4 regions of the Mesobacillus thioparans genome follow, and region 1 is predicted to be linked to each of the others. Evidence: riboswitches for the same ligand, from Rfam matches in the RefSeq annotation. Region 1 holds a riboswitch; each other region holds the start of a gene.
The links. A riboswitch is a leader RNA that binds a small molecule or an ion and turns the genes downstream of it on or off. The one in region 1 is predicted to bind cyclic di-GMP.

Region 1 (7,432 bases):
GAGAAAATGCAAGTACCGCAAATTCGTATCCAGTCAACACCTGGTAAAATTGAAATCAATACGATTAAGTCCAATTTAGAGATGGAGCAGCCAAAGGCGGAATTGAGCATTGAGCAGCCAAAAGCAGAACTTACAATCAACAGTACCCCTTCCATGCTAACAATCGACCAATCAAAAGCCCGCGAGGATATGGATTTAAAGAGTATATCAAAAAGAATTGAAGATGCTGCGGCACAGGGGTATCAGGATTTATTGGCGGGTATTGCCCGTTTCTCCCAGGATGGCGACGAGCTCATGATGATTGAGAACGGAGGGAATACAATCGCTACACAGGCTAAGCGAAACAGCGAGTCTCCAATGCTTGACTTTAATATTGGCTGGATTCCATCAGCTGGCTCAGTGAAAATTAATTGTGATCCCGGGAAAGTAGATATTAACTGGAAGGTAAATAAGCCCGTTATCAACAGCCAGACGAATAAACCAATCATCAACTATACCCCTGGAAAAGCGGAAATTACAATGAAACAATATCCATCGTTGAAAATTGACTTTGAAGGGTAACGGATTTTAGCTAAAGGAATGGTGAAATATGAAAATTGGAACAAAGTATCATGGTGAAGTAGAAATTCATAATAATGAAGTGCTTGCATTTGATAAAGGAATACCGGGCTTTTTGGATGAAAAGAAGTTCGTGCTGCTTCCTTTATCAGAAGAAAATATTTTTTATGTGATGCAGTCGGCGGCCACTCCTGCTCTTGCGTTTATTTTATCCAATCCTTTTAATTTCTTTAAAGACTATGATTTTAAATTAGAGGATACAGTTGTAGAGGAACTCGGTATAAAATTAGAACAGGACGTTCAGGTGTACTCGATCTTAACTGTCCACGATCCTTTTGAGAAAACAACAGCGAACCTTCAGGCTCCAATCATTCTTAATGTTGAAAATTATAAAGCAAAACAAGTAATCTTGCATGAAGAGCAATATTCTACAAAGCACCCAATCTTTGGCGAAACAAAAACGGAAAGGTGATGGAAAGTGTTAGTCTTGACAAGAAAAAACGGAGAGACAATAAAAATCGGCGATGACATAGAAATCATAGTGATTTCCTCGAAGAATGATCAAGTCAAAATTGGTATAAATGCACCAAAGAATATTGAAATATTTCGAAAAGAAGTACTGGATCAAATCCAGAGTGAAAATGAAGAAGCGGCAAAGGATATTTCCTCTGTACTCGACTTTATGAAAAGCAATAAAAAAAATTTATAAAAAACTATTAAACAATATTTCCTCCAGACGATAAAACTAGTGTAAGAGATAATAAGGGCGGCCGACCTTATCACTCGGACAAATTATAATCTTGTTCACACGGATGTGAACACCAAATTCAAGGAGGAAAACAAACAATGAGAATCAATCACAATATCGCGGCTCTTAACACTTACCGCCAATTGAACACTGCAAACGGCGCACAAGGAAAATCAATGGAAAAGTTATCTTCAGGTCTTCGCATTAACCGTGCTGGAGATGACGCAGCTGGTCTTGCAATCTCTGAAAAAATGCGTGGACAAATCCGTGGTTTAGATCAAGGTTCAAGAAACGCACAAGACGGTATTTCAATGTTACAAACAGCTGAAGGTGCGTTGAATGAAACACACTCTATCCTTCAACGTATGCGTGAACTCGCAGTTCAATCATCAAGTGATACAAATGTAACGGAAGACAGAGCAGCAATCGATGAAGAATACCAGGCATTAGTGACTGAGATTGATCGTATTTCTGATGAAACTGAGTTCAATACTCAAAAGCTATGGGATGGAACAACAACAGATGTTGACTTCCAAGTGGGAGCGAACGTTGGTCAAGTTATTTCTTATACTTTCTCAAATGCAGATACAGCTACATTAATGGGAGCAGCAGCAGTGGATTTAACAACTAAGACTAACGCTCAGGCTGAACTTACCAAAATCGATACTGCAATCGAAACAGTATCAACTGAGCGTGCAAAATTAGGTGCAACTCAAAACCGTTTAGAACATACTATCAACAATCTGAACACTTCTTCTGAAAACCTAACTGCTGCAGAATCACGTGTGCGTGACGTTGATTATGCTTTAGCTGCTTAAGAGCAGTGACAAGCACAGTCGTCCTGGCTGGTAACGGCCAGAGATCATGATCGGGTGAATTGCTGGGAACCCCTTAGAGCTTTTCTTGCCACAACGCAGCTGGAAACGGCAGGCGTGAGGGCTTGAAAAAAGAAAAGATTGGGCAATCAGCAGCCAAGCTCCTGGCTCGAAAGAGTGGAGAAGGTTCAACGACTAGGATAAACCATCTAAGGCGGAAGCTATGAATGATGAAATCCATAGGTGAAGCAATGACCATCAGCATTGCGAATCCGAAGTGCCCGACCCCTACTAGTTTATTAGAGGGTGAAGATATAGTCTGGTCATTTGTGAAAGCAAATGTTCGCACGATGGCGAAAGAAATGATGGAACAAACTAAGAATTCTATTCTTTCTCAAGCAGCACAAGCTATGTTGGCTCAAGCAAACCAACAGCCACAAGGAGTTCTTCAACTTCTTCGTTAATTTTTACCTTAAGAGGTTTGTCCACTGGACAGGCCTTTTTTTCTTGCTTCAATGATTGAAATAGACAAAATCTCACTCATTGTAACTCCTGTTTCTCTATGAATGGAATAAACTTTTAATAGTTCTTCATTAGTTAAAGTTACTTGATGTGCGAATTGCCATTCTAAATGATTAGGGCTAATAAGATGATAATCTTCGAACCATTTTTTGATGAATCTTTCTGGTGTTATAGAGTGGATCAGCTCTTTAATTTCCTTTGTGGGTTTCTGAAGTTTAATGGGAAGATATACTGATGTCCGTTTTTTCTGTGGGAAAATTAAACCTGTTTCAGAACAAGAAGGTATCTGCTTTCTCATCATTGAAGGATGCAAGTAATCCTTTACAAGGTGAAAAAAATACATGATTTGCCGTTTGTCGTATATGCTTAATCGATTTTGGCCATCAAGCGAGAATTGTAATTTGAATTTATCCTTGATCATTTCCATTAACAATTATTTTCAGAAGGGGAAAAGTTATCTGTTGAGAGGATGATTTTTTTAACAATCCCTCCCTTTATCAAAAGATAGCCGTCATCCTGATACCACCATGCTAACGCTTCAGGAGTCAACGTTAATTGGAGTATGTCTATCGGAATGACCTTCACCCGTCCTTTATACCATTTCTCTTTCAAATAATTAAAAACAACTGGTGTTTTCGATTGAACATACACTGATTCCGAGAATCCCATGCTGACTCTTGAATCTTTATCTCTTTTATATATTGGCTGCGTAAGGGGAACAAAATCTTTAAGACTCTTATAACAATGGTGACACCAGTCTTTATCTTTGTAACGATGTTGAAATCGAAGACGAGGGCTTTTATTTTGTTCGATTCCCATCTCCTAGTAATTTTCCATTAATCAACCCCAACTGATAAATAGGTATACTCTTCAAAACAAAATTAAAATCATCCATTACACACCTCATTTTTTAGAGCGTATGTTCCTTTTTGATTTATTGTAATCTATTGATCTGAAAAATAATAGTAAAATATACCTATTAATCAACCGAGTCTTTTGTAATAAAATAAAAGGTAAATACATGTGAAAAAGGCAAATCATAGGAAACTGTGAGACGCAAAGCCAAGGGCCTGTTCTACCTATCTAGTTATTTAGGTGGATGGCAGCCGGTTACCACGGGATACATAGACTTATTTACTATGGACCTTGGTAAGGTCTTTTTGTTTGCCCTTTTTTCGGAAAAGGAGAAAAAGATGATAGGAAAATTTTTTAAAATCCAAACTTTAGTCGTGGTAATGGTTATGTTGGCCCAATTAATCCTTCCTATAGGAACAGCCCTAGCCAATGATGCTGGTAGCATGCTTCCTCCAAGCAATCTGGCCCATTCAAAACCATCCCCAGAAGATGTAAGGCTCAGCTGGGATACTGTTTATGGAGCGACAGGGTACAACGTTTACGAGATCAAGGAAGGGCAAATGACACTGATTGGTACTTCCAACACAGCTAGCTATGCTGTGAATGACCTGCCTGAAGGAAATTACAGATATACAGTTTCTACTTTGAACGGTGATGCTGAATCTGGTCCTTCTGCACCCATTTCTGTGGACATTGTCTATCCATCTATGGCAGCTCCTGCGAACCTGACATACAAAATTCAAAATGGAAACGACTTAATCCTCAATTGGACAGCTTCGCAGTATGCTGAAGAGTATTTCATTTATGAAATTCTGAAGGATGGAGAGAAAAAAATAATTACAAAGACAACTTCCAATAGTTATGCAAAAACGAATGCTGTAGCAGGCAGCTATACATATGTGGTTACTGCATCGAATAAATTCTTTGGCGAATCTGGAGCAACAGGTCCGATCACTGCAGAAGTGATCCAGCCTGTTATGCAGAAGCCGGAAAATTTGATATTTACGATTACCAACGGGACGGATGTCACATTGAAGTGGCAGTCTTCTTATCTCGCAAATAAATATAAAATCTATCAAATGGTAAACGGGGAAAAAATTCTGAAAGAAACCGTCACTGGAACAAGTGTTAAATTCACTAACCAGCCAGAGGGCGACTATGAGTATATTGTCCATTCATTCAGTGACCGTTTTGGGGAATCTGAAGAGGGCAGCCGGATCTCGCTGGCGGTCAGCACGGTTGTCATGCAGACTCCTGATGCCTCGGCAAGAGTTATTAATTTTAATGATATCGTCCTTAGCTGGGGGCGCGTTGATTATGCGAACAGCTACAAGATCTATCAGGTTATTAATGGGGAAAAGGTTCTGAAAAATATTGTTACAGGAACTTCAATGACTTTTTCAAGACAGCCTGCCGGTGAATATCAATTTGAAATCAATTCTTACAGCGATCGCTTTGGCGAGTCTGAAAACGGGTCTAAACTAACTGTTACAGTAGATAGCTATGAACTTGCGGCACCGGAAAACGGAAGCCATAAGATTTTAAACGGAAACGACTTGAACATATCCTGGAATACTGTCGCAAATGCAAGCGAATATAAGATTTATCAGAACGTGGATGGCCAGCGTGTGTTGAAGGATACTTTGACGGGCACCACTAAAACCTATTCAAACCTTGCTGAAGGAACATATGATTTTGAAATCTTTTCGTCGAATCCAAGAATTGGGGAATCTAAAGACGGATTGAAAATCAGTGTTGACATTGTTCATCCGAAAATGGCGGCACCGGGCAATGTAGAATATTCTACTAGCTCTCCGACAAGCTTCTCCTTAAGCTGGGATAAGACTGAATACGCAACGAATTATAATGTTTATCAAATACTTGATGGCAAAAAGGTCCTAAAGAGGACGGTAACCGGTATGAGCATTTCCTACAGCAATATGGAAGCTGGGGAATATGACTATGAAGTGTATTCCTATTCTTCAAGGTTTGGCGAATCAGCAGCAGGCGGCCGGGTGAAAGTCACCCTTGATGGCTATGTCATGCAGGCTCCTGGAAACCTGAAATACTCAATCCTCAATGGCAATGATATCAAGCTTGAATGGGATTCAGTCGAGTATGCTGCCAGTTATAAGATCTATCAGATTATAGATGGCGAAAAGGTTCTAAAGACGACTGCAAAAGGAACATCTGCTGCGCTGACTAACCAACCGGCTGGTGAGTATGAGTTCGTCATTCATTCTTACTCCTACTTCTCAAGCCAGTCACCTGAGGGTTCAACAATAAAGCTATCACTTGTTCATCCTATAATGGAAAAGCCGGAAAATGTAACAGCATCTATCCTAAATGGAAATGATGTAGCACTTGCATGGACCTCAGTTCCTTATGCTAATAGTTATAATGTTTATGAGTTAATAGATAATAAGGAGCTGCTGATTGGCTCCGTTTCGTCATCATCTTCTCCAAAAAAGACGTTTGCAAATACATCAGAAGGTGAGCATCGATACATCGTCCGTTCCGTCAGCAGCCGCTTTGGTGAATCAAACGAAGGCGGGAAGGTTGAAGTTTCGGTTGTATTCCCTAAAATGCAAAAGCCGGAAAACCTGACATACAGCATTGCAAATGGAAATGACATTGTTTTAAAGTGGAATTCATCATCTTTTGCAAAATCCTACAATGTTTATAAAATCGTGGACGAAGAAAGAGAGTTATTAAGGACTGTTACCAGCACATCAACTACGTTAGTGAATATGCCGGAAGGGGATTATATCCTGCAAGTAACTTCAGTAAGCGATCGTTTTGGTGAATCAGCTGAGTCAAGTTTAGTAGAGTTCAAGCTTGTTTTCCCAATCATGCAGTTACCAGCGAACTTTACGTATAGCATTGCTAACGGAAATGACATCTCCCTGAGATGGAATGCCTCTGTCTATGCAAACTCTTATAATATTTATCAGGTTACTGATGGAAAAAAAGAGCTGGTGAGGACGATTAAATCTACGTCTTCGACTTTCACCAACATGCCGGAAGGGGGCTACACCTATGAGGTTCATTCATTTAGCGACCGCTTTGGTGAGTCTCCAGAGTCAGCTAAACTTGAGTTGCAGCTGACATGGCCTAAAATGCAGCCTGCTGTATTAACAGGGTCAGTATTTAATGCCAACAATATTACCCTTTCCTGGCAAAAGGTAACCTGGGCAAATGGCTACCAGGTCTATAAAGTTAATGGTGATAACCGTGAATTGCTTTATAAGGGTATTGCACTATCTTATAAGGTATACAACCTGACAGAGGAAAAACATTCATTTGAAGTTGTAGCTTACAGCGACCGATTCGGAGAGTCGCCAGCTTCTAATAGATATACTGAAACAATTGTCTACCCTGAAATGGGAGTGCCGAAAGCCACTCTGAAGCTACTCAGCGAAACAAGTGCCAGAATTTCGTGGGATTTCGTCACATATGCCAACGGCTATAACATTTATGAACTGATTAATGGCAAACCGGTTCTCGTAGCGGAAAAGGTGAACAACTTATCCTATACACTCTCAAATCTGACTTACGCGAACCATCTTTATTATGTGACATCATACAGCAACTCCTTCGGGGAATCAGCTCCCTCGGAAACAGTGCTGGCCAAATTGATCATCGATGAGGAAGCGCCGGTGACAACGTCTGATGCAAAAACGGGTTGGACAAATAAAACAACAACGGTAAAATTGTCTGCGACTGATAATGAAACAGGTGTTGCGGCGACGTACTATTCTCTGAACGGCAAAGATTTCATTGAAGGCACGACTTTTTCGATCGAGAATGAAGGCGTTCATCATATATCCTTCTATTCAAGCGATAAAGTCGGCAATAAGGAAGAAGTCCAAACAGTCGAAGTGAAGATCGATCAGACAAAGCCTCAAACTGAATCGGATTTAACAGGCGAGTG
Region 2 (7,432 bases), on a different contig from region 1:
CCGATCATTTTCATTTCCGTGGCTTTGGCATCCTCATTTATGAAACGAAGAATATCCTCGTTGAGCGCAATGAAATTTTGCGGAACAGCACAGGGCTATCATTGGAAAATGGAGAGAATATATCGATTAATAAGAACCTGATTGCAGCAAATCAAGTTGGACTTGAATTCGTCGGAAAAAATAAAAAAAATCTCTTTGCTGAAAACAATTTTATCGGCAATGTGGTCCAGTCCAAGATTTCGGGAGAAGACATGAGGCTTGATGATGGCTTGAAGGGGAACTACTGGGATGATTACAGCAGTTTTGACCTTTCGGGCGATGGTATTGGCGAAGAGGCCTATAAGGCTGGTTCTTTATACGACCGTATCCTGCGCAAGCAACCGTACTGGCAATTCTTTTTCGAAAGCCCGTCGGTAAAGTTGTGGACAAAGGCGGAGTCTTTATTTCCAAGCTTTGGATCGGCAGAGGTTTATGATGCCCGTCCGCTGGTAGCACCGGCAGCCATTCTGCCATCTGCTGTTAAGCAGGACAAGGGCCAATGGAGGTCCGGTCTGATTGGAATCATATTTATGGTGATAGCGTTATTTGTCATTATGAAAGGAAGGAAATTCAGATGATCAAGACGCTTGGGATATTACTGCTGCTTTCAGTGACAGCTGCCGGCTGCAGCAACGATGCGATGGAGCCGGAGGAAATCAACGCGGAAATCGATGTGTGCGAAGTCTGCAATATGGGTCTTGCCCATGAGCACTATGCCACCGAAGTCGTTACCGCTGATGGGGAAGTATATAAGTTTGATGATATCGGCTGTATGGATGAGTTCCTTGGGAAGGAAGCCGATCTTCAGGAAGAAAAGGCCGCCAAAAAATACGTCCGGGATGTGGACACGGGTGAATGGATACAACTGGAAAATGCTTTCCATGCGTACCATCCTGATTTCTGGACACCAATGGCAAATGGAGTGGTCAGCTTCAAGGACAAGGAGAGTGCTGAACAATATGTAAAAGAACAGGGCAAGGGAGAAGTGCTAGATTATAAGCTATTAAAACAACATGAGTGGAGCTGGGAGCAATGAGGCATATTGCCAGGCAGCAGATTACCCTGTTGATGAGAAGCCACTGGCTGGCCGGCTTTGGCTTTCTGTTCTCATCACTTGCCATCATGGTTGCCTTCCTTGGGAACACCGGTGGCTCAGGATTTGATGGTTTCAACAGGATGACAGCAAGCCTCCTGAATATCAATTTATTGCTGATTCCCCTGCTTTCACTTTTAATCGGCAGCCTGTTCCTGTCGGGTGAAAAAGAGGACCGGGGGCTGATGCTGCTGCTGACCTACCCTGTTTCTCCATGGAGTGTCATCCTCGGAAAATATGCAGGGCTGTTTGTCGCCGTCTGGTCGGTACTGACGTTTGGATATGGTGCGGCATTGCTGGTGATTTTCTTTTTAGGGGCAGGCGTTAATGTGTCGCTGCTGATATTATTTTATCTCTACTCCTTATTGCTTGCGGCAATTTTCCTGTCGCTGGCGATGGTGATCGGGACCATTTCCAAATCACGGTTCCAGGCGCTTGGCCTCAGCTTGATTGTCTGGGCATTCCTGGTCCTGTTCTATGAATTCATCATCATGGGTTTGAGTATGTTCTTGTTGAAGCAATGGCTGCTGCCGATGCTGACGGTTTCGATCTTCCTGAATCCAGTGGAATTGATCCGGGTCCAGTCGATCCTTTCGCTTGATGGTGCATCGGTATTTGGGCCGCGACTTTATGATTTGACGATCTGGGCGGATGGCATGATGGGCAAAATGCTGGTTATTCTTGCTGTCTTGCTCTGGATGATTTTGCCGGTGATTATTTCTGTCCGCAGGATGAAAAGGGGTGCTGCAGATGAGTGATGAGTGGATCAGGATTGATGCTCTTGCTAAGGTTTATAGTGAGACGAAAAAGGTAACCGATATCAGCTTTGGTATTAATAAGCCGGAAATCTTCGCTCTTTGCGGCGGAAATGGTGCGGGTAAAAGTACGTTGATCAAAATGCTCACGGGAATCATGAAGCCGACAAGTGGAAAGGTTTTGCTGGACGGGAGTGAAATTGACCCGCGCAGCCATGAATTCAAAAAGCTGATTTCATACATGCCAGATGAAATGCTGTTCCAGCGCCAATTGTCGGGTCTTGAAGTGTTGACATTCTTTGCGAGATTAAGAGGCATTGGGGATGTAAGAGTGAATGAAGTACTTCAGCAGGTTGGTTTATATGATGTGCGCAATATGCAAATCAAGCAATATTCAAAAGGCATGCAACAGCGGCTGTCCTTGGCGCAGGCACTGCTTCCGGATGTTCCGTTACGGATTCTCGATGAACCGACCAATGGTCTTGACCCACTCTGGGTGTTCCGATTCAAGGAAATCATCGAGGAAGAGAAGCGACAGGGAAAGACGATTTTCTTCACTACCCATATTCTCAGTCTTGTGGAGGAACTCGCTGACCGCGCTGCCTTCATGGAAGAAGGGCAGATGAAGATCTGCGAAACCGTCGACTCGCTCGTCAATCCTAACGGCAGTTATCTTCCGCTGGAAAAAGTATTTTTCAATCAGTCCAGTTCCGTTTATGATGGATAAGAAAACTCCCGGTACCTGGTGCCGGGAGTTTTCTTAGGCTTTCTTATTAAAGCGTTAACTGTTATTCCTTATCAATGACCGCTGTCTTCTTTGTCGCTGTCGTCCATATTGTGTTCGCTATCTTTATTCATGTCTTCCATATTATTTTCACTACCTTTATTCATGCTGTCCGAATTCATCTTCATTTTTTTCATAAATCTTTCATTCGCCATCAGGTCAATTTGTTCCCATGAAGCAATCATCGCGTTTTTATCGCTGTTTTCGGCAATGAATTTCTCGGCGCTTTCCTGATCTTTGAAGAACGCATAACCATATTTCATCGGTGTTTTAATATCTGCTTTTACAGGAATGGCGGCATCCGCGTCAATCCATTCTGATGTCAGGTAGTCACGCACCCATTTTTCCTCGAATTCCACTTCATCGCGTCTAGGGGTATTCAGCAGGCATCCGCTATCATCAAAGAACACATAGTCACCGTCTTTGGTCTTCGCCTGTGCCGTGAAAACTCCCATCGGATCTTTTTCAGGGTATACCTTCATATTGCAGAAAGCACAAACATCATCGATTCCAGGTTCATGTGGGCCTTCTGAGTGTTCATGGGCATCCGCTCCTTCATGATTCATTTCTGTCGCTGCGGGATCCTTGTCCTCTTTTGGCTCGCTTTTGGCAGAGTCATCACCGCAGGCTGAAACGAATATCGTCAATAAAATTGCCATCATAGCAGCAAGTAATTTCTTCATACAATCTCCTCCTTTGATCGAATTTAATCCTATCAGGGAGTTGTGAGTAAAATGCGAAAAAATCGTGGGGGAAAAGTGAGATGTACAGATTTTTTTTGACGATTTTATGACAGTAATCATGAGGCATGCCATCACGCTGTCTTAGTATTTTTTATAAGATTACACATAGGGGAATCAGCTTTTAATGCTGGTTTTGGAATAGTAGGTATAAATTGCAATCTTGAATGGTATTCTATAATACTCGTTATTTTTCTCTTTCACTACGGCTCCTGAATTTCATGAAATCAAGGTAGTATGAAAAGTCTTCTTTGCTGATGCCATTTTTTATCGCTTCATCGACAAGTCCGATCCATTCCTCATCAACGGGAACAGTGTCGGCCCTTTTCGTTTGCTTCCCCATCAAGTCTTCGACGGATGTATCAAGGTTGTGGGCAAGTCGTGACAGCACCTGGAGCGATGGGTTTTCCTGAATGCCTCTCTCGATATAACTGAGGTAGGACTTAGAAACCTTAGCTTTTCGGGAAAGCTCGGTAATAGAATAATTTCTTTCCAACCGTAATCTTTTAATCTTCTCTCCTACCTTCATCTGGTTATCTCCTTAAGTTTCAACTATATTCATTATAACGAACAAATTTATTCTTTAAAAAACACAAGAAAGTGTGATAATCGAAGCTATTTCTTAAAAAAGAACGATTTTTGTTCTTTTTTAAGAAAATTCGCCTTATTATGGACTTTTTCAAAAATGGTTCCTCTGAACTATACTCGAGTGGAGCACCGGACAAAATATTTGAAGGAGGCAAATGGCAATGTACAGAAAAAACTGCGATCGATGCAATCGTCCCTCATATAGCAGCAGTGAACAGGGGGAATGGCTATGTCCTGTGTGCAGAAATGATTTAACAAGGTACCCGTTCTTCAATGCCATCAGCCTTGAAAAAGTGGTCATCAAGCATCGCTGGAAAACGGCAGTATATTCGCAAACTCAACAGCCCAAAGGCCCAGCCTCAGATTTATGGGGGTGAATTTATAAAAAGAGTTCAACAATTTAGGATAGAATGCGACAAAAAGCATAAGTGAAATGATTACAATTTTCAGAAAAATGACTTATTTACCAGTTTTTTTGTAATTGTTTGGAAGAAAAAGAAAGATATTTACATTGGATCACCGACAAATTCTTACATGTTAAATATATAGAACAGGGTACAATGACATTGGGAATTAAAGTTAAAGGAAAAAAGAATCAGATAAAGGCAAACTGGTTGAAAAATCAGGACGCAAAGTCACGGATCTAAGGTATAAAGTGCTAGGATGGCCGGACTGCCTGGAATACTAACTGTATTTTGGGGGGAAGAACTTGATTAAAGAACAGGTAATTTTCGAAGAACTGGATACAGAATGGATGCAGTTGATCACGGAAGCATTGGAAATGGGCATAAATAAAGAAGAAATCAGGGAGTTTTTATTGGGGAACGGACAGGAATAAACCACTCATACATAGATAACCGTCAAATAATCGGGCAGCTCGTAACAGAGGTGCTTTTTATTTTGTGAAAAAAAAGGACAGCGAGAATGCTGTCCCTTGAAATTATTTATTGTTGAGTCTCCATTTGTTAAACTCGAGGAATTCACGGAACTGGTCTTTGCTGATCCCTGAATCCATTGCTTCCTTCACAAGTTTGACCCAGTCTGAATCAATATTTTCCTTGTCGACTTGTTCATGGATCAATTGATCAACCGGGACATTCAGGACTCCAGCGATCTTTTCAAGAAACTGAATGGAAGGATTCGTTTGCAGATTCCGTTCCAAAGAACTTAGATAGGATTTTGCGACGCCAGCCTGCTCTGCCAACTCGGATAGGGACATTCTTTTTTCTTGTCGAAGTTTTTTGACGCGTTCACCAATCACAGTAATCCACACACCTTGTCAATTTATAGTTATATCATAACAAATCTGATAAAATAGTTCCATATTAAGAACACCCTACAGAACAATTATAAACAATCTTTTCGGTTTTTGTGGTGTTTTTTTTATAAAAAGGTTGGGAAAAAATTAGTCACTATAGTTATCGGCAGTTTTTCGATAAATTTTTATAGTATGCAAACGGAACATTCTATTATATTCTTTTGATTTAAAAAAAGGTAAAATGGTAGCAATCAGACAAGGTACGGTGATGATATGCAGAAAAAGTATTTATCGATTTATGAAGAAATCGCCAGACAAATACAGGAGGGGCATTATCCCGCGAAAACGATTTTGCCTTCTGAAAATGAATTTGCCGATATGTATCAAACATCGCGCGAAACCATCCGCAAAGCCCTGAACCTTCTTGCGCAAAATGGCTTCATCCAAAAAATCCGCGGCAAAGGCTCGCTGGTGCTCGATTTAAAAAGGCACCAGTTCCCGATTTCCGGGCTGATCAGCTTTAAAGAACTGGCCGAAAACATGGGTGGAACAGCGAAGACAACTGTTGAAGAGTTTGTTCTCGAACAGGCAGGAAATAACATCGGCAGGGAATTGAATGTGGAAATTGATGAGATGGCCTGGAAGGTGAAAAGAGTCAGGCATATTGATGAAGAACGGGTGATTCTCGATAAGGATTTTATTGTCGAAAGACATGTTCCTGGGCTGTCACGCCATAAATGTGAGAACTCGATTTTTGAGTATATTGAAAAGGAACTGGAGAAAAAAATCAGTTTTGCCAAGAAGGAATTCACGGTTGAGGAACCAAATGCAGAGGACCAGGAGCTTCTCGATATGGAAGGGTTCCACGCGATTGTCATCGTGAAAAACTATATTTATTTCGATGATGCGACACTTTTCCAGTATACCGAATCAAGACACCGACCGGACAAGTTCAGGTTTGTGGATTTCGCAAGAAGAATGGATACCCAGAACATATAAAAAAATGAGCTGCCCCATGGCAGGCCCTGAAGACCGGGCTGTCAGCAGGCAGCTTTTATTATCTCTGTTTTCACCCTTTTGTTGCCTCAGACGTGAAAATAAGTCTAATGCTTAGGGTATTTTCCGACAAGATGGATGGCACTGATGATCCGTTTATTGATCCAGGCCCTGTTTTCCTGGGTATTAAGCTGTTCATAAACCATCTTGCGGCCATCTTCCGTAGTGACATAGTGACTTGGAAGAGTGTTCAGGCTGATGGCGATGATATCATCCCGGCACTTCTGGCAATTGCAGAACGTCTGGTAATCCGGACTCATCATCAGCACATTGACAAGCGTGGAAACCACTTCTTCCATTACATTGGTATATCCGAAATTCATGATGCTCCTTCTCTCCCTATGGTTGTCCTACACTAAATTATAGATGAATTCAGGCAAGAAAAAATGATTTTTTTCCCATCGACTTAAGATAGGTCTATTTTCACTGTTTTATACTAAAAAGTGGAAGTGTATTTCAATGTTTTGGCTTCAGCAGACAGGGAACATTTAATAGTGGAGAAATTATTAAAGGAGATGTTGAATCCATGGGTAAAAAAATTGCCTGTTTAATAACTGATCTATTTGAAGATGTGGAATATCTTGAGCCTTCACGCGCTTTTTCAGAAGCGGGGCATGAAGTTATGACAATCGAAAAAGAAAAAGGGAAGACAGTAAAAGGCAAGCAGGGCAAAGCTGAGGTCAAGATTGACGAAAGCATCGACAACGTCAAGCCGGAAGATTTCGACGCATTGTTCATCCCAGGCGGCTTTTCACCTGATCAACTTCGTGAGGACGAGCGATTCGTCAAATTCGCCAAGTACTTTATGGATGAGAAGAAACCGGTATTTGCGATTTGCCATGGCCCGCAGTTGCTATTGACTGCAAAGACACTCGAAGGCCGAGGAGCGACAGGCTATAAGTCAATCCGTGTCGACATGGAATACGCAGGGGCGAAATACCAGGACAAGGAAGTCGTCGTCTGCTGCAACCAGCTGGTGACAAGCAGAGAGCCGAAGGATATACCAGCGTTCAACCGCGAATCACTTAAGGTGCTGGAAAAATAATAGTAAGAACCCTTTTGCTGAGGCAGAAGGGTTTTTTACTGTGTTCGGAACTGGAAAAAAACGAGTGTAATTTC
Region 3 (7,432 bases), on a different contig from region 1:
TAAGCAGCACATCGCCCTCCATCATCTGAAGATATTGGGCTAATTGTGCTTTGATTTCTGCATCTAATAACATGGGAGTGTACCCCTTAAATCTTTCCTACAAGATCAAGGCTTGGTTTAAGAGTTTCTCCGCCTTCTTTCCATTTTGCAGGGCAAACTTCGCCTGGGTTGTTGCGTACATATTGTGCTGCTTTCAGCTTGCTTACTACCTGGCTAGCGTCACGGCCGATTCCGCCTGCGTTGATTTCAACAGTCTGGATAACGCCGTCTGGATCGATGATGAAAGTTCCGCGCTCTGCAAGACCATCTTCTTCGTTCAATACATCGAAGTTGCGAGAGACCTTCTGTGAAGGGTCGCCAATCATGATGTACTCGATTTTGCTGATTGCTTCAGAGTGGTCGTGCCATGCTTTGTGAGTGAAGTGTGTATCAGTTGATACAGAGTATACTTCTGCTCCCATTTCTCTTAATGTAGCATATTCGTTTTGCATGTCTTCAAGCTCAGTAGGGCATACGAATGTGAAATCAGCTGGATAGAATACAACTACGCTCCACTTGCCTTTGAAGTTTTCTTCAGATACCGTGATGAATTCTCCGTTGTGGAATGCGTTTGCTGTGAATGGTAAAACTTGAGTCCCGATTAATGCCATGATTAAGTTCCTCCTTAAATTGGTTGAATTATTTTTGAAATAGTTTCCCTGAATGAATTCAGTTAACTATTCGGTAAACTAGAATAATTCTAATTCCGTAATTATTATCGTATAGCGGTAATTATTTTGTCAAGCGATATGATTCTTTGTTTTAGCAGATATAAAAACTCAGTCTATATCTATTATGGACTGTATCTTAAATAAAATGCCAATAATAAGCAGGAAATTTAATAAAAGAGACAATTCCTATTCATAATTCTCAATTATAGATTGAAATTGGAGTTATTTATTAAGCTTACTAAATCTCTTGTATAAAAGATTTAGAGATTCTATGGCTTTCTGATTTTTATTTTCTGAAATACTTCGTGAAGCTGCTTACAGGGGGAATGTTATGTCAATGAATGAAATTGACACCAATAGAGGAGGGCATAAAAAAACCATGAACAAAGAGTTCATGGTTCTAAACGTTATTGTAATGGAACGCCATTTACATATAAAGTGCCAGTGCTAGGGATTTTTTCTACATTGGTGATAATATGGCCAGAGTTTCCAGGATATTCATCCCCAACCTGAAGCTCTCCATTTTCAGTCTTATCAATACCAGTGATATTGAAACCAGTAAATTGATTTGACTTTCTTGGATCGTACGTAACACCTGATGAAAGAGTTACAGTGTTTTGATTTGTAACGTTGTGCACTTTCTCGCCTCTAGTTCCCTCGCCAGTAGTCCAAGTTACAGTTACCGCATACGTATTTACTGTTTCATAAGTAAATACTAAGTTTTTAGCTTGTTTCTGCAATTCAGCATTATTCCAACCCAAAGCCTGCTGAACATCACCCTTACCAACAAATCCTGTACCTGCTGATGAGTCATATGTTACTGCCGCCAACGAAGAACTTGCAAAGATCCCCATTGCCAATGCGCCTGCTGCTAATCCTGTTAATACCTTTTTCATTTTCCATCTCTCCTCTTAGATTTTATGTATTCCTAAGAGGGCCGGTTACACTAGTAGCTCCATACAGCCCAAGTGTCCAAATAAAGACTGTACTTCAAAGCTTCCCGCATTAACGATGGAGGATCATAGTGGCCACTAAATATTACCATCGTTATAGTTTCATTTTATATTAAACTTTAGTTAAAAACTAACATTTTTTATCGACAATTTTTTTATCCTGAAGGTAAAAAAAAAGTACTAACATAGTTAGTACTTAAAAGAATTGGGAGGAAATAGAGAATAATTCATTCTCTAATATTAATTGTATTTTAAACAACAGTGGAATGGAAACCTATTTCGTTAGACAAGTTTCCTTATTAAATAGAAAAATTTGTCTAAAATACAAAATATCCTTTTCCTGGGAGATTGTAATAAAGTATAGTTAGTTTAGACAGTAAGCGGGATCGGAGGGGTCCATCATGAAGAATTTGAGGCAAAAGGTCTTTTATCTTTTTTTCCTTCTTCCTTCTTTGGCTTTAATCTTTTTACATATCAAAATTCCACAGGAACTGGAGTGGAATGTGGTTTTCTTTTTATGCATCATGGTGATTTTTGACAGGATGAATCTCAAGATGTTTTCCGGTTTTCGTTATTCGTTTTTCCATGTCATGTTATCCTTGATTATTTTTGATCGTTTTTCAGTTGTATACGGTTTTATTTATCTTTTAGTAGATAGCTTGTTTGCTATATTCTCGAAAAAACGCGGGAGTTTGAAGTCGACAATCGCTTTGTTGTCGATGTATATCATCATAATAATCGCGTGTAATGAAGTTTATAATGACTATACCGACAAAATGTACCTGGCACGTTATCTTACTTTGATTTTAATGTTAGCTCTTAGTATGGTGTTTAAATATATTTACGTCTGGCTTGAAACAGGAGCGATGACCAGCAAGATGTTCATTGACAGATTCGGCCCAATGACGTTTGAGGTCTTGATCATTTTTCCGATTCTTGCGTTCTATGACCACTTGGATGTCAATCTGGTTCTGACTTTCTTTCTTTCCTACTATACTTTTATAGGTTTCCTGCACAGAAAGTTCATGGCGGTTAACCATATGCATATTGACTCATTGACGGCCAGGATTGAAAAGAGATTTGGAATACAAGTACTGTACAGGGATTTGAGTTTAATAAAAGGGATATACCATCCTGGCAGGAAAATGATTATCATTGATGAAAAGTTGGACTATCCAGAGCAGATTCAGACAATCGTCCATGAATTGCTGCACCATCAAACATATAAAGTTCTTAAATTGCCCGATATTATCGTGGAAATGATCATTACCTTATTTGAGGCGATTGTCAGCTGGTACTATATTATTTCGTATAAACGTGTTTCGAATTTAGATTAAAGGGAGAGTTATTATGACGACGCCATTAGGCCAGGAATTAAGGAGATTGAGAAAAGAAAGGGGCTTGCGGCTTGAGGATGTAGCGAATGGTACAGGCATTACGCTGCAGTACTTGAGTATGCTTGAAAAAGGTGCCAGGAAGTCGGTTTCTTTTGAAATCATGGCGGATATTTCACGGTTCTATGGAGTTCCTCTCGATTATTTTGCTGCCTTTCTGAAAAAGGAGGATTCAGAGCCCCTTACAGATGTGGAAATTATGCTTTGGCAAGCGATAAATGAAAAAGTCCGGGATGAGATTTACTATAAAAAAGGAAGATCGTTAAAAGAGATTTTTTCAAAAATGTTGAAGTAAGGAAACGGCGGCTAATTCGTAAAAAGATTAGGCGTTTTTTAGGCTGGAAATTACCATTCATGAATACCTTGGCTAAAAAAACAAAAAGGATAGGCAATCATGCTTTTACATACCCGATCAGCATCAAGACTCTTAAAGTCAGCAGCGGAAATCAGTATTTTTATCTAATGGACTTATGGGGAAAATGAAAAGTGAATAATTTCAGGATATTGTTATCGAATCCATTCTCAATTTTCAGTATAGTATTAATTATATAAATAATTCTGAAAAGTGGTGAGAAGATGACTATCAACGGGGATTTGCTGGCCTTTCCATATCCATTCGCCGATGGAGATGCATATAGATACTCTAACAATGCAATACCATTAAATCCACCAATTGCCATTGAATTGACGGAATCTTATTTAGAGGAAATAAACCTGAGGAGAGAATTGCTGACAAATCACCCAGAACGCTGTTACCACTCCATGCCGCATACAATGGATGCCCAGTGGGAGGTGCTGGATTTGATCCTGCACCAGCTGGCCAGTTCCTATCCTGAGAACTACCAGCTGGTAATCAACGATAATCATTGGATTTTCACTAACCATCTAACAGGTGAAAATCATTCCTTCGATTTTGGGGACCAGGCGACAATGGACATTGAGCCCTTGGATTTTGTCGGCCGGCATGTCCAAGAAGATTTGATTTTAATGATGCAGCGGGACGGGGATTTATTCCTGGATGCAGGGCAGCTCTGCTTTCCAGCCAATTGGTCGCTGTATTTTGATGCTGGCATGTCGTTCAAAGAAATCCATACGCCAATCCCGGGGTTCAAGTCGGAATCACTTGATGAACGCATCCTTCAGTTTTTAATGAGAATCGAGGCAGGCAGTCCATGGTGGCGGAAAAACTGGTCGCTTATGGCTGGGGAACGGCTGGATACCTCGCTTGAAACATTCGCTGAGTGGGGTCAGGCTCGAAAAAAAGTAACGAAAGCAAATGCAGGGGAACTGGCCAACCTGCGGGTTGAGGTACAGAAACTTTTCCGTCTGCCAAAAAGTAATGGGATTCTATTTACTATTCATACACACATGCTGCCGCTTGGAACGTTCATCCAGCATACCCCATGGCTAAAGCAATTTTCGGCGATCCTCAAAGAACTTCCTGAATTCATCGCAGAATATAAAGGGATTTCTCTGTACCGACATGCAGTTCTTGAATATTTGGAGGAGGAACTGAAGAAAAGATGAGTGTAAGCAGCTTTAAAAAGATAAGTCGGAAAAGAAAAATCTTGTTTATCGTCGATTCAGAGGGGGCCGAGGCTTTTTCTGACCTTTTACAGCAGTCATTGTCTGAAAAAATTCCATTTGATTTTCATATTTTCATAGAGGGGCAGGAAGCCATGCTGAAAACCTGGTTCAACACGCAAAAAATGGGGACCTATCTATACATATCAGGTTCGGCGGAATTTGTGATGATGGTAAAGGAGCTGGCATTTGAAGCAGGCTTTTCCGAGCATGAAATGCAGATTGTGACACGGGGTTTTTTACCGAAAAAATTAATATGCTGTAACTGTCATAGTGAGAATGAAGCCGGGGACAACAAGCATGTCAAATGCAGGCTATGCGGGCAGGAACTCGAGGCATCCAATCATTATTCCCGCCGATTGGATGCTTACTTGGGATATGTAACGATCAAATAAGAGAGAGGGGAATGAGATTGCATCACGGTACATCAATTGAAGTACGAGTGAAATCGATAAAAATAGAGACAGCAACCATTAAAAGGTTCACCCTCGAAGCAGTGGATGGCGTCAAGCTTCCGTCCTTTGGCGGCGGTTCCCATATAATCACTTATTTGCCGCATCCTTCAGGCATAATGGAAAGACATTATTCAGTTTTTAACCTTTCAGAGCCAGGAGTCATGGAAATCGCCGTACGCCTGGCAGAGCCTACGAATGGCGGCTCGGTATACTGGCATCACAATGTCAGCGAAGGGGATGTCATTAAAATCAGCTATCCGAAAAACCATTTTCCAATGAGCTTTCAAGCTAAGCACCATGTTTTTTATGCAGCCGGCATTGGCGTTACGCCTTTTTTATCAATGATGGCTGAGCTATCCGAAAAGAATCAATCATTTGAGCTGCATTATGGAGCGAAAACAAAGGAACAATGCGCTTTTTACGATGTGCTGAAAGAACGATATCCAGAGCAATGCCATTTTTATTTTTCAAAGGATGAAAGTCCGAACAGGTTGTCTCCCGTATCACTTCTGGATCACAATATCGGGACACATGTTTATTTTTGCGGACCAGAAAACATGATTGGAGAATTCACACAAGCAGCAAAAACCTACGGCTATCCTTCTTTCAATATCCATTCCGAGCGATTTGCTCCACCTGTAAATAAACAGGCCAAGCCATTTACCGTCACCCTAAAGAAAAGCGCTAAGCAGCTGGAAATCCCAAAGGATCGTTCTTTGCTGGATGTAATTCGTGAAAATGGAATCAACCTGCCTTATTCCTGCAGGGTTGGCGGTTGTGGGACTTGCGAAGTGAGAGTATCAGAGGGGAAAATCACCCATTTTGATTCCTTTTTGACGGAAGAACAACAGAATACCAATCAAACGATGCTATGCTGTGTTTCCCGTGGGGAAGGGCATTTAGTATTAGACTTATAGAGAATAGAAAAACCGCATCCAGTCGAGAATGCGGTTTTCGGAGTTGTTATTATGACCGAGCCATTTCTGCTTTCTTTTCAGATTGGTCGACTACTGCTGCGCCGACGACGTCGCCGACAACATTCGATGCAGTACCGGCCATGCCGATGATCGCATCGACGCCGGCGATCAGTGCAACGACTTCAAGCGGCAGGTCGAACATCGTCAGCACCACGGACAGGGTGACAAGGCCTGCTGCTGGAATGCCGGCTGTCCCGATTGAAAGCAGTGTGCCGACAAGGACGATGGTGACGAAATCAATCAGTGTGAAATTGGCACCAGTGACATTGGCGGCAAATACAATCGATGCGCCCATCCTTAGTGCACCGCCATCAGAGTTGAACACGGCTCCAAGTGGCAAACTGAAATTCACCATCTTCTCGGAAATTCCAGCCTTTTTCGCACTCTCGATTGCCACTGGCAGGGAAGCGAGGCTGCTGGAAGTAAAGAACGCCGTTGTATACGCATCCTTCGTATTTGCGAAAAAGCTCCTGACCGGAATCTTGAACAGTTTGAGTGTCCCGCTGTACACGAATACCCAGAGGATGATAATCCCAATATAGAATACCGCCGTAAATTCCAGCAGGGAAGTTAATGTATCCCACCCCTGGGTGCCAAAAGTGGATGCGCTGATCGCAAAAATACCAATCGGAGCGTAAAGAAGGATCCCCTTTAGAATCCTGAAGAACAGCTCATTTGCTGCTTCAAGGAATGTTTGCAGCTGCGTACCGTATTGCTGAGCCTTTTCCTCGCCGGAAAACCTCATTCCTGAAATCGTGAAGCCGATGATAATCGCCAGAAACATAATCGCCATCAAGTTCCCCGATGTGAAAGCCGAAAAGAAATTATCCGGGACAATGCTGAAAATGACATCAGATATGGACGGTGTCGCAGGCTTCTCTACGGTTGTAGCAGGGAGTGTCAACGACTTCCCAGGATTGATCCATAACGCAAGACCCAGACCAATCAACACTGCCGCAGCCGTTGTCACTCCATAATAAAGGATCAATTTCCCTCCGGTCCTGCCAAGTTGCGCAGGGTTCATTTGATTGACCGCCAGCACAACCGTCAGGAACACAACAGGAGTAGCAATCAGACTAAGCAGCTTGATCAACAGAGTGCCAAAAGGCTTTAAGACCTCCGCATCCGCTCCCAGCAAAACACCAGCCAATATCCCCAGAACAAAGCCGATCGTCATTTTTAAAATAAATGATGAATTTTTGTATGAATTCCATAGATTCACTTTATGTACCGCCTTTTTTATAAAGATTAACCCAGTGAAAATACAAATAAATTCCACTAATTAATAAACTACACCTGTTCAGGGAATGAGACAATAGAATCTTCGTAAAAGATATGGTGAAACTCTCGTTTTAGGAT
Region 4 (7,432 bases), on a different contig from region 1:
TTGTCAGCCAGTTCCTTAACCCATTCGCCAACTTGCGGACTCACCCGGCCCTGTCTTGTGCTTCCTAAAATAATCCCGATATTCCATTTTTCTGCAGTCATGATTTTTTCCTCCTTCGTTTTGTTCCCAAATAGTTTGTTTAATAGACCCATTTTCTCCACCGCCTGTTATCTTTTTCTATCATGCTATTTCTAACATGATTCTGTTCCCCGAAGGGTCAATTGCAACCATTACCCCATTTTCTTCTGTAATTTCAGCACCAATGCTGCTCAGTCGGGCAATCGTTTCTTTTTCCGACTCTTCATCTGGAAGTACCAAACTGAATGATCCAAGTCCCACACTATTTTCCGCAGGTTTGGGAGCGCCAACTCCATTCCATGTATTCAGTCCAATATGGTGATGATATTTCCCTGTTGAAATGAACAGAGCCTGAGGTCCATATCGGGAAACTACATCAAATCCAAGTCCCTTTGAGTAAAACTCTTCCGTCTTGGCTAATTCAGACACGTGCAGATGGATATGGCCCATCACTGTGCCTGCAGGCAGACCATTCCATGTTCCACCTTTGTCTTCCTCAAGCAGACTTTCTGCATCCAATGAATCCGTGGTCATGACAATCTGAGACTCATTCCATGTCCAGTCTGAAGCTGGCCGGTCTATATAGATTTCAATCCCATTTCCATCTGGATCGGCAAGATAGAGTGCCTCACTCACAAGGTGATCTGATGCTCCCTGAAGTGGAAACTTCATCAGTACAAAATGTTTCAATATATTCGCTAGGTCAGCACGACGGGGCAGTAATAGCGCAAAATGATATAGTCCAGTGGTTCTTCTCTGTTTTGGCATTACATCATCGGGCTGTTCGACTGACAGCAGTACATTCTTGCCATCCGCAGTAAACTTCGCTGACCTCTCCGTTTTTTCGAGAACTTTAAAACCAATCACGTCATGATAAAAAGCAACTGAACGGTCGAGATCCTGTACCTTTAAATCCACCCGGCCCACAAAAGTAACCGGAGGCTGATGAAAATTCATTTGATTTCCTCCTTTAAGCTTTTTTTGATTGAAAGATGACATTATCCATAGCGAAAAGTGATTTATTTGTGATTGCCAGATAAATTGAGATGGCCATTAACGCAAGGTCAAGTTCATATCCCGCCATCTGTCCGTTTCCAAGGAATCCTCCGGCGAGCTTCACTTTTATAACCGCTACGGCCAAAACAAGCGCAAACAATATCGAAACAATCCTTGTTCCAACGCCCAGTATCATCGCGATACCGCCTGCCAACTCTATTAAAGCTACAATGTATGCCGAAAAACCTGGCAGACCAAGACTTTCAAAAAAACCTACCGTATTTTCGATTCCACCCTGGAACTTGGCTGCGCCATGGATCATGAATGTTGCTCCTAAAACGATTCTTAAAATTGTTGCTCCAACTTCATTCGACTTTATCATTTGTATCATTCTCCTTTTTCATTTCCTGTAACGAAAACTGTACTGCAGTTACAATTACGTTAGTTACTTACTTTATGTAAGTTATTATATTTTAGTTATTAGTATACGTCAAGTAATCTTTTTTTGTGTAAAGTAATTATTCAATTTAAAGTTTTTGGTCCCATAGCTGGCTGAAGGTCTGAATACTAAAAAGGCCTAAACGAATAGGATAAAAAAAAGACGTATGCCCCGGCATACGTCCCTTTCCTTCCCTCTCTTATCTGCCTAAAAATGAATTCAGCATCCAAACATGTTTTTCCAAACCAGAATGAATGGAGAGAAGCAGATCACTTGTTGTTTCGTCGTTTACTTCCCCAGCGATTTCCATTCCCCGCTTTAATTCATCGATGATGGTTGAATAGTCTTCAACAATGCTTGCGACCATTTCTGAAGGTGACTCGTTTCCTGCAGCTTCTTTTACCGAAGCAAGCTCGAGTGCACCAGTCATCGTTGCTACCGGCTTGTCCCCCATTGCCAGCAATCTTTCGGCGAGTTCATCAATATGTAATGCGGCTTCGTTATACAGCTCTTCGAATTTAGCATGCAGCGTGAAGAATTCTGGTCCTGTTACATACCAGTGATAGTTATGGAGCTTGATGTAAAGCACTGTCCAGTTTGCAATTTGCTGGTTGACCATTTGCGTCAGTTCATTTTTCACCTTGAATTCCTCCTAATTTTCATATTCGGGTTCATTATAGTCCAAGATTATCCAGTAGTGGTTGTTAAGGCTAAAATGTTCATAGTAATGTCAATTTTTCAGAATGGAGATGTGCTCGTACCAGGGGCAAAAATCAAATTTCTCCATAAACTATACATAAAAATAAGTGAATTTCTCCAAACTATGCATAGAACTGGAGGTGTAAAATTTTGGGTTTATTCAATGCACTTAATCAATGGAGAAATGCCAGATATGAAAACCACCTGGCTAATATGAAGGATCAAAACAAATGCCCTGACTGCCATGGCAGGGGTTACTACGCTTTTTCCGCAAATGAATTTGTCTATTACGCGGCACCGTATGAATGTCCTGGCTGCAATGGGAGCGGATTATATACAGATTGGAATGAGAGCACGACTTAAAAATGGCCCTGCAGATGCAGAGGCCATTTTCTTTGCTTAGGTTCTCTTATTCTCTTTTTGTTTGATCCAGTACCTGATTCCCTTCCCGGCCAATGGTTCATCTTTAAAGCGGGGGATGACATGCAAATGAGCATGGAAAATCGATTGTCCACCAGCTCTGCCTGTATTCCAGCCAACACTGTAGCCATCTGGCGAGTACCGCCTGTCAAGCAGTTCCCTTGCGGCCATCAATAATTCCCTTGAATCCTTCCATTCCTGATCTGATAGCTCGAATACATCTTGTTTATGCTGTTTCGGAATGATCAGTCCGCTCCCCTGAAGGATTTGCTGCTCTGATTCCTTTTGGATAAAATAACAGGTTTCATTCTCTAAGACGATCTGCTGCTCTTCATCAGCATGTACATTGCAATATGGACAAGTCTCCTGTTGCATAGGCAGCCTCCATTTCTAATTTAAATCCTCGCTAAAAAGGCAGTGACCATAGCGGACACTGCTGATTCTTCATGGTTACTTCACTAATTTTTTCATCGCATGAATCTGGCCAAGATGGTAGGATTCATGGAACAAGGCCATATTGGCAAGTTCACCAAACGTCTCAAGTCCCAGAAAAGGCTTTTTCAGTTTCTCGTCAAGCATTGAAGCCGGCACCTCTTTGATTCTTCCCAGCTGGGCTTTCAATTGGTCCGTCAATAGTTCCAGTGAAGGAACATCGCCTGACCAGTCAGCTGGACGTGTGCCATTTCCAAATAGCGCTATGTAATTCTCAGGGAGATGACTTGATTTTTTAGGGTAACCCATCATGAATTGTTCTGCCACCGTCAATACATGGCCAATCTGCCAGTGGATATTATTGTTGAAACCATCAGGCTGAAAACTCGCCTGTTCAGGATTCAATCCCTCGATATGCTTTAAAAAATTCCCTCTTGTTAATTCAAATTGCTTAAACAATAGCTCGCTCATTTTTCCATTCCCCTTTCCTGCTAGTCCTCATTTTATATTTATTCTATATATTCCCAATATATGTGGCAAGGAAAGAATATTACAGAAATACCTATAAGGGTATATTATCCAAAAAAGGAAACTGACTGTCAAAATTTGTTCAAAACATTATGGACGATATGTGTCTTCACACTTTATTCACAGATTTCCAAATATTGCTTTGATATTTTATAAGTGTAATCATTATATTTTTGAAGGGAAGCGATTTAGATGTTAGCGAAATGGTTAAGGGAAAACAATATTGCTGCTGGGCTGTTGACTGTGATTCGTGTATGGCTCGGTTACAACTGGATGACTGCAGGATGGGGAAAATTGACAGGAGAAGGATTTGACGCTACTGGATATTTGAAAAATGCTGTTGCCAATCCGGTGAAAGGTCCAGACGGACACATGGTTTATGGATGGTATGTAAACTTCCTTGATAATTTCGCGATTCCTAACGTCGACCTTTTCAACTTCATCGTTCCGCTTGGAGAATTCCTGATCGGTCTTGGTTTGATCCTGGGTTGCCTGACTACTGCTGCCATGTTCTTCGGACTTGTTATGAACTTCAGCTTCTTCCTTGCCGGCACTGTATCTCACAACCCAACAGACATCTTCTTCGGATTCATCCTCCTGTTCGCTGGCTACAATGCTGGTAAATACGGTCTAGACCGCTGGGTGGTACCTTTCATCCGCAAGACTGTTTTAAAAAGAGAACCGGAAGCGGCGCAAAAAACTGCTTAACACGGTATAGATAAAGCCCTCCGCCACTTTTTGGCAGAGGGCTTGTTTTTCATTTCGAACTTCCTTCAACTGATTTGAGCAGGATTTTTTTGCGGAAGCCGCCGCTTCGGGTCTTCTTCAGCTGGCGCATGAACTCAACTTCCGATTCGGTGATTCCCCGATGTTCGGCAATCGCATAGACCACCTCAAGCAAGTCCACTATTTCACTCAGCAGCCTGTCTGTTCCAGCATTCCGAAATTTTTCAACTTCTTCATTGAATTTTTCCATCAGCTTTTCACTATAGTCACTGCCTTGCAGAATTTCATATTCGATTTTCTTGCCTTTATTCTTCATCAATTCCGGAAACAAGTCCCTGACGAGTTTATTGTATTCTTTCTTTTCCATTGCGATTCCCCTTTAGCTGTCTTATAGATAAACATAACCTTAAATCCGTCTGTTCAAACGCCTTTCGTAAAATCCTCCAACTTATCCAGTGAAAGAATGGCTCTTGGATTCTTTTTATGGTATATGCTTCCCCTCGATAGCTCATAACGGAAAAATAGGAAAGGCCTGTGGACAGTACCACAGGCCCTCTATATATCAGCAGTTTTTAAACTACACTTTCATAGATTAGCAGTTTTCAAACTACATAATCTTCAGTTAATTTATTGCAGGCATTCGATAGATTCTCAAGGCATTCTCTTCTTAGCTTCTCGTCGCAGATGAAATCATTCCGAAGCTCTTCTTCAAGCATCGTTTGAATTTGTTGAATTTCTTCCCGGAACCTTTCCCTTTTTTCAACCTCTGTTAAATGAAACTCAATTTCCCGTTCAAAGTATTCTACCGTCCCAAATAAAACAGTCAACGTTTCCTCCACCTTTCATCCATTTTTTTGAAACCCTTTTTGCAAAAAACAAACCTGCCAAAAGGATTATGTTCATTCGTCCTGTCAAGATACTTAAGTATTATTTATCCTTTCTGACAATCGGCAAACGTGAAATTTGGCTCTTTTTGCATTATTGTGCAGAAAAGTCTGACAAATAATATAAAGCGGAAGCGCCTTGGTCAGCCCCGACAAGTGCTGGAGGGCCTGGCAGTGAAGTCGTTCTTTGACTTCATTGGCAGGACCGAAGCGTCTCGGGGAGTTAGGAGCCGCAGCGAGACAAGCGTCTCGAGGGGCTAGGCGCTGGAGCTGGATTAAGACTCCCATAAGTAGTTATCCACACAAAAATACTTTTGTAATTTCCTGAACAGCAAAAAAATCCTCCAAAAAGACGGCGGATTTTGTGTGGCAAACGGCCTGTCAAAGCCATTCACCCATACTCTCTATTCTCATCCGTTCTTTTTTGGCAACCCGACGATCATAGCTGTAAGGCCTTAGACTCGTGGCTTTGCGTCCTCACCTTTCGATAAGTTTGCCTTTTTCAGTTCTAATTAAAATATAAAACTTTAGAACCATTGTTTCAACAAAATTCGCCAATTACTTACAAAGATAAGTCTTATTACCTAGAACTTATGATTGCAGGAGGGATAGGAATTTATATAACAGGATGGAACTTCCACCCTTCGATTTCTATTAGACCTTTGTTTTCACAATGTAATATCACAGCAATCTCTATGTAAACATCAATTGCTAGAATAGAGGGAAGAAGCTTTATTACAGGCGAATGGCAGGAGGATCCTTATGGAACAGCATGTTAAGAAGTCGCTAGATGAATGGAAAGCAGAAATTGAAGAAATACTCAAAGAAATTGATGCGGAGTATGAAGAAGTTAAAAATGAGCTAAAAGTGTATACATATAAATTCAACATCACGAAACAGGTTGTCCAGTCAACTGTGAATCCTGACCTGAACAGGAAAATCCGCGAGCTGTACCATCAGCCATTTGAAGAGCGATTCAATGATTTGAAAGAATATATCAAGGAGTTGGAAGAAAAAAAGCGAGTCTTCCAGATGTTCACCGATAAAATCGACAAAGTGACAGAAAAAGAGGATGCGCCGCATTTCGCTATTGCGCAAACTGAATAAAAAGGAAAGCCTGGCTTTTGATTGCCAGGCTTTTTTGTGCTTATTTTTTCCACCATGAATCATGCATGGAAGCTGGAACATGCCGTTTATGCTCTGAAGCAAGATATCTGCCTTCGATTTTGGCAGCGGCTGCTTCATCGATTTGCTTTCCTTCAAGAAAGTCATCGATTGCTTCATAGCTGACTCCAAGCTCGGTTTCATCCGATTGGAGCGGTTTATTGTCAAGAAGGTCGGCGGTAGGCTCTTTCAGGTACAGCCGGGATTCTGCATTCAAGGCTTTGAGCAATTCCCTGCCCTGCCGTTTGTTCAAACCGGCAAGAGGAAGCAGGTCAGCTCCGCCATCTCCGTATTTAGTGAAAAATCCGGTTACTGCTTCAGCAGCATGGTCTGTGCCGATGACCAGCAAGCCGTCCTGCCCCGCAATTGCATACTGAGTGATCATCCTGATCCTTGCCTTTGCGTTTCCTTTATTAAAGTCCGTCATCTTCTCGCCAATCGCTTCCTCGAACTGGGTATTGAAGGTGTCGACAGCAGGCTGGATATTGAAAGTGATCGTTTGGTCAGGCTGGATGAATTCCAGCGCCTTCTGGGCATCGTCCTCGTCTTTTTGCACCGCATAAGGAAGTCTGACAGCCACGAATTTGGCCTCATTGCCTTCTGACCGCAATTCCTCCGCAGCCATTTGCGCAAGTCTCCCAGCGAGTGTGGAATCCTGGCCGCCGCTGATTCCAAGTACGAAACCCTTCGCCCTGGACGCAAGCAAATATTGCTTCATAAAATCGATTCTCTTCCTGATTTCCTGCTCAGGATCAATTTGCGGCTGCACATTCAAATCTTCAATAATCTGCTTTTGTAAGCTCATGTTAACCCTCCTAGTTCACGTAAAACTATTCAAAAAAGAGCATATCCCTTCTAAAGTTCAAAGTCCAGATTTTCGTCAGAAAACCTAACATCCCAATGCCCAAAATGCTCATGTTTATTTTACCCATTCCCATGGTGGACGTAACATTTTGTCCGCCATGATTTTTTTGCTAGACTATAAAGCATAATATCATTGCGAATTAAATTGGAGGCATTCATTAATGGCAACTCATGAAACGTTCAAAGGCTATTTCGGTACATA

Region 2: linked by a shared signal. The riboswitch ahead of ACNAZ4_RS10330 (anti-repressor SinI family protein) and the one ahead of ACNAZ4_RS14140 (OmpL47-type beta-barrel domain-containing protein) in region 1 are both predicted to bind cyclic di-GMP.
Region 3: linked by a shared signal. The riboswitch ahead of ACNAZ4_RS08475 (hypothetical protein) and the one ahead of ACNAZ4_RS14140 (OmpL47-type beta-barrel domain-containing protein) in region 1 are both predicted to bind cyclic di-GMP.
Region 4: linked by a shared signal. The riboswitch ahead of ACNAZ4_RS20660 (hypothetical protein) and the one ahead of ACNAZ4_RS14140 (OmpL47-type beta-barrel domain-containing protein) in region 1 are both predicted to bind cyclic di-GMP.

Annotation. Positions count from the first base shown of each region.
Region 1 is NZ_CBCSFH010000008.1:48,328-55,759, reverse strand. It holds gene ACNAZ4_RS14175 (DUF6470 family protein) at 7-561, shown strand; gene fliW (flagellar assembly protein FliW) at 590-1,030, shown strand; gene csrA (carbon storage regulator CsrA) at 1,037-1,267, shown strand; gene ACNAZ4_RS14160 (flagellin N-terminal helical domain-containing protein) at 1,405-2,124, shown strand; gene ACNAZ4_RS14155 (flagellin) at 2,349-2,585, shown strand; gene ACNAZ4_RS14150 (hypothetical protein) at 2,594-3,070, opposite strand; gene ACNAZ4_RS14145 (hypothetical protein) at 3,070-3,462, opposite strand; cyclic di-GMP riboswitch class I at 3,665-3,761, shown strand; gene ACNAZ4_RS14140 (OmpL47-type beta-barrel domain-containing protein) at 3,837-7,432, shown strand, end outside.
Region 2 is NZ_CBCSFH010000005.1:65,618-73,049, reverse strand. It holds gene nosD (nitrous oxide reductase family maturation protein NosD) at 1-617, shown strand, start outside; gene ACNAZ4_RS10360 (nitrous oxide reductase accessory protein NosL) at 614-1,075, shown strand; gene ACNAZ4_RS10355 (ABC transporter permease) at 1,072-1,890, shown strand; gene ACNAZ4_RS10350 (ABC transporter ATP-binding protein) at 1,883-2,614, shown strand; gene ACNAZ4_RS10345 (nitrous oxide reductase accessory protein NosL) at 2,686-3,354, opposite strand; gene ACNAZ4_RS10340 (helix-turn-helix domain-containing protein) at 3,599-3,940, opposite strand; gene ACNAZ4_RS10335 (hypothetical protein) at 4,161-4,376, shown strand; cyclic di-GMP riboswitch class I at 4,594-4,679, shown strand; gene ACNAZ4_RS10330 (anti-repressor SinI family protein) at 4,709-4,837, shown strand; gene ACNAZ4_RS10325 (helix-turn-helix domain-containing protein) at 4,940-5,260, opposite strand; gene treR (trehalose operon repressor) at 5,531-6,256, shown strand; gene ACNAZ4_RS10315 (late competence development ComFB family protein) at 6,361-6,636, opposite strand; gene ACNAZ4_RS10310 (type 1 glutamine amidotransferase domain-containing protein) at 6,840-7,358, shown strand.
Region 3 is NZ_CBCSFH010000003.1:276,844-284,275, reverse strand. It holds gene ahpF (alkyl hydroperoxide reductase subunit F) at 1-73, opposite strand, end outside; gene ahpC (alkyl hydroperoxide reductase subunit C) at 87-650, opposite strand; gene ACNAZ4_RS08475 (hypothetical protein) at 1,118-1,606, opposite strand; cyclic di-GMP riboswitch class II at 1,637-1,720, opposite strand; gene ACNAZ4_RS08470 (ImmA/IrrE family metallo-endopeptidase) at 2,065-3,000, shown strand; gene ACNAZ4_RS08465 (helix-turn-helix domain-containing protein) at 3,014-3,352, shown strand; gene ACNAZ4_RS08460 (heme-dependent oxidative N-demethylase family protein) at 3,634-4,584, shown strand; gene ACNAZ4_RS08455 (dimethylamine monooxygenase subunit DmmA family protein) at 4,581-5,036, shown strand; gene ACNAZ4_RS08450 (PDR/VanB family oxidoreductase) at 5,048-6,013, shown strand; gene ACNAZ4_RS08445 (dicarboxylate/amino acid:cation symporter) at 6,063-7,295, opposite strand.
Region 4 is NZ_CBCSFH010000017.1:4,624-12,055, reverse strand. It holds gene ACNAZ4_RS20705 (NADPH-dependent FMN reductase) at 1-152, opposite strand, end outside; gene ACNAZ4_RS20700 (VOC family protein) at 181-1,035, opposite strand; gene ACNAZ4_RS20695 (DoxX family protein) at 1,049-1,456, opposite strand; gene ACNAZ4_RS20690 (Dps family protein) at 1,713-2,132, opposite strand; gene ACNAZ4_RS20685 (methionine aminopeptidase) at 2,363-2,575, shown strand; gene ACNAZ4_RS20680 (HIT family protein) at 2,612-3,007, opposite strand; gene ACNAZ4_RS20675 (DinB family protein) at 3,083-3,535, opposite strand; gene ACNAZ4_RS20670 (DoxX family protein) at 3,785-4,300, shown strand; gene ACNAZ4_RS20665 (phosphoribosyl-ATP pyrophosphohydrolase) at 4,350-4,685, opposite strand; gene ACNAZ4_RS20660 (hypothetical protein) at 4,921-5,145, opposite strand; cyclic di-GMP riboswitch class I at 5,626-5,710, opposite strand; gene ACNAZ4_RS20655 (hypothetical protein) at 5,965-6,309, shown strand; gene nadE (ammonia-dependent NAD(+) synthetase) at 6,350-7,171, opposite strand; gene ACNAZ4_RS20645 (lactonase family protein) at 7,392-7,432, shown strand, end outside.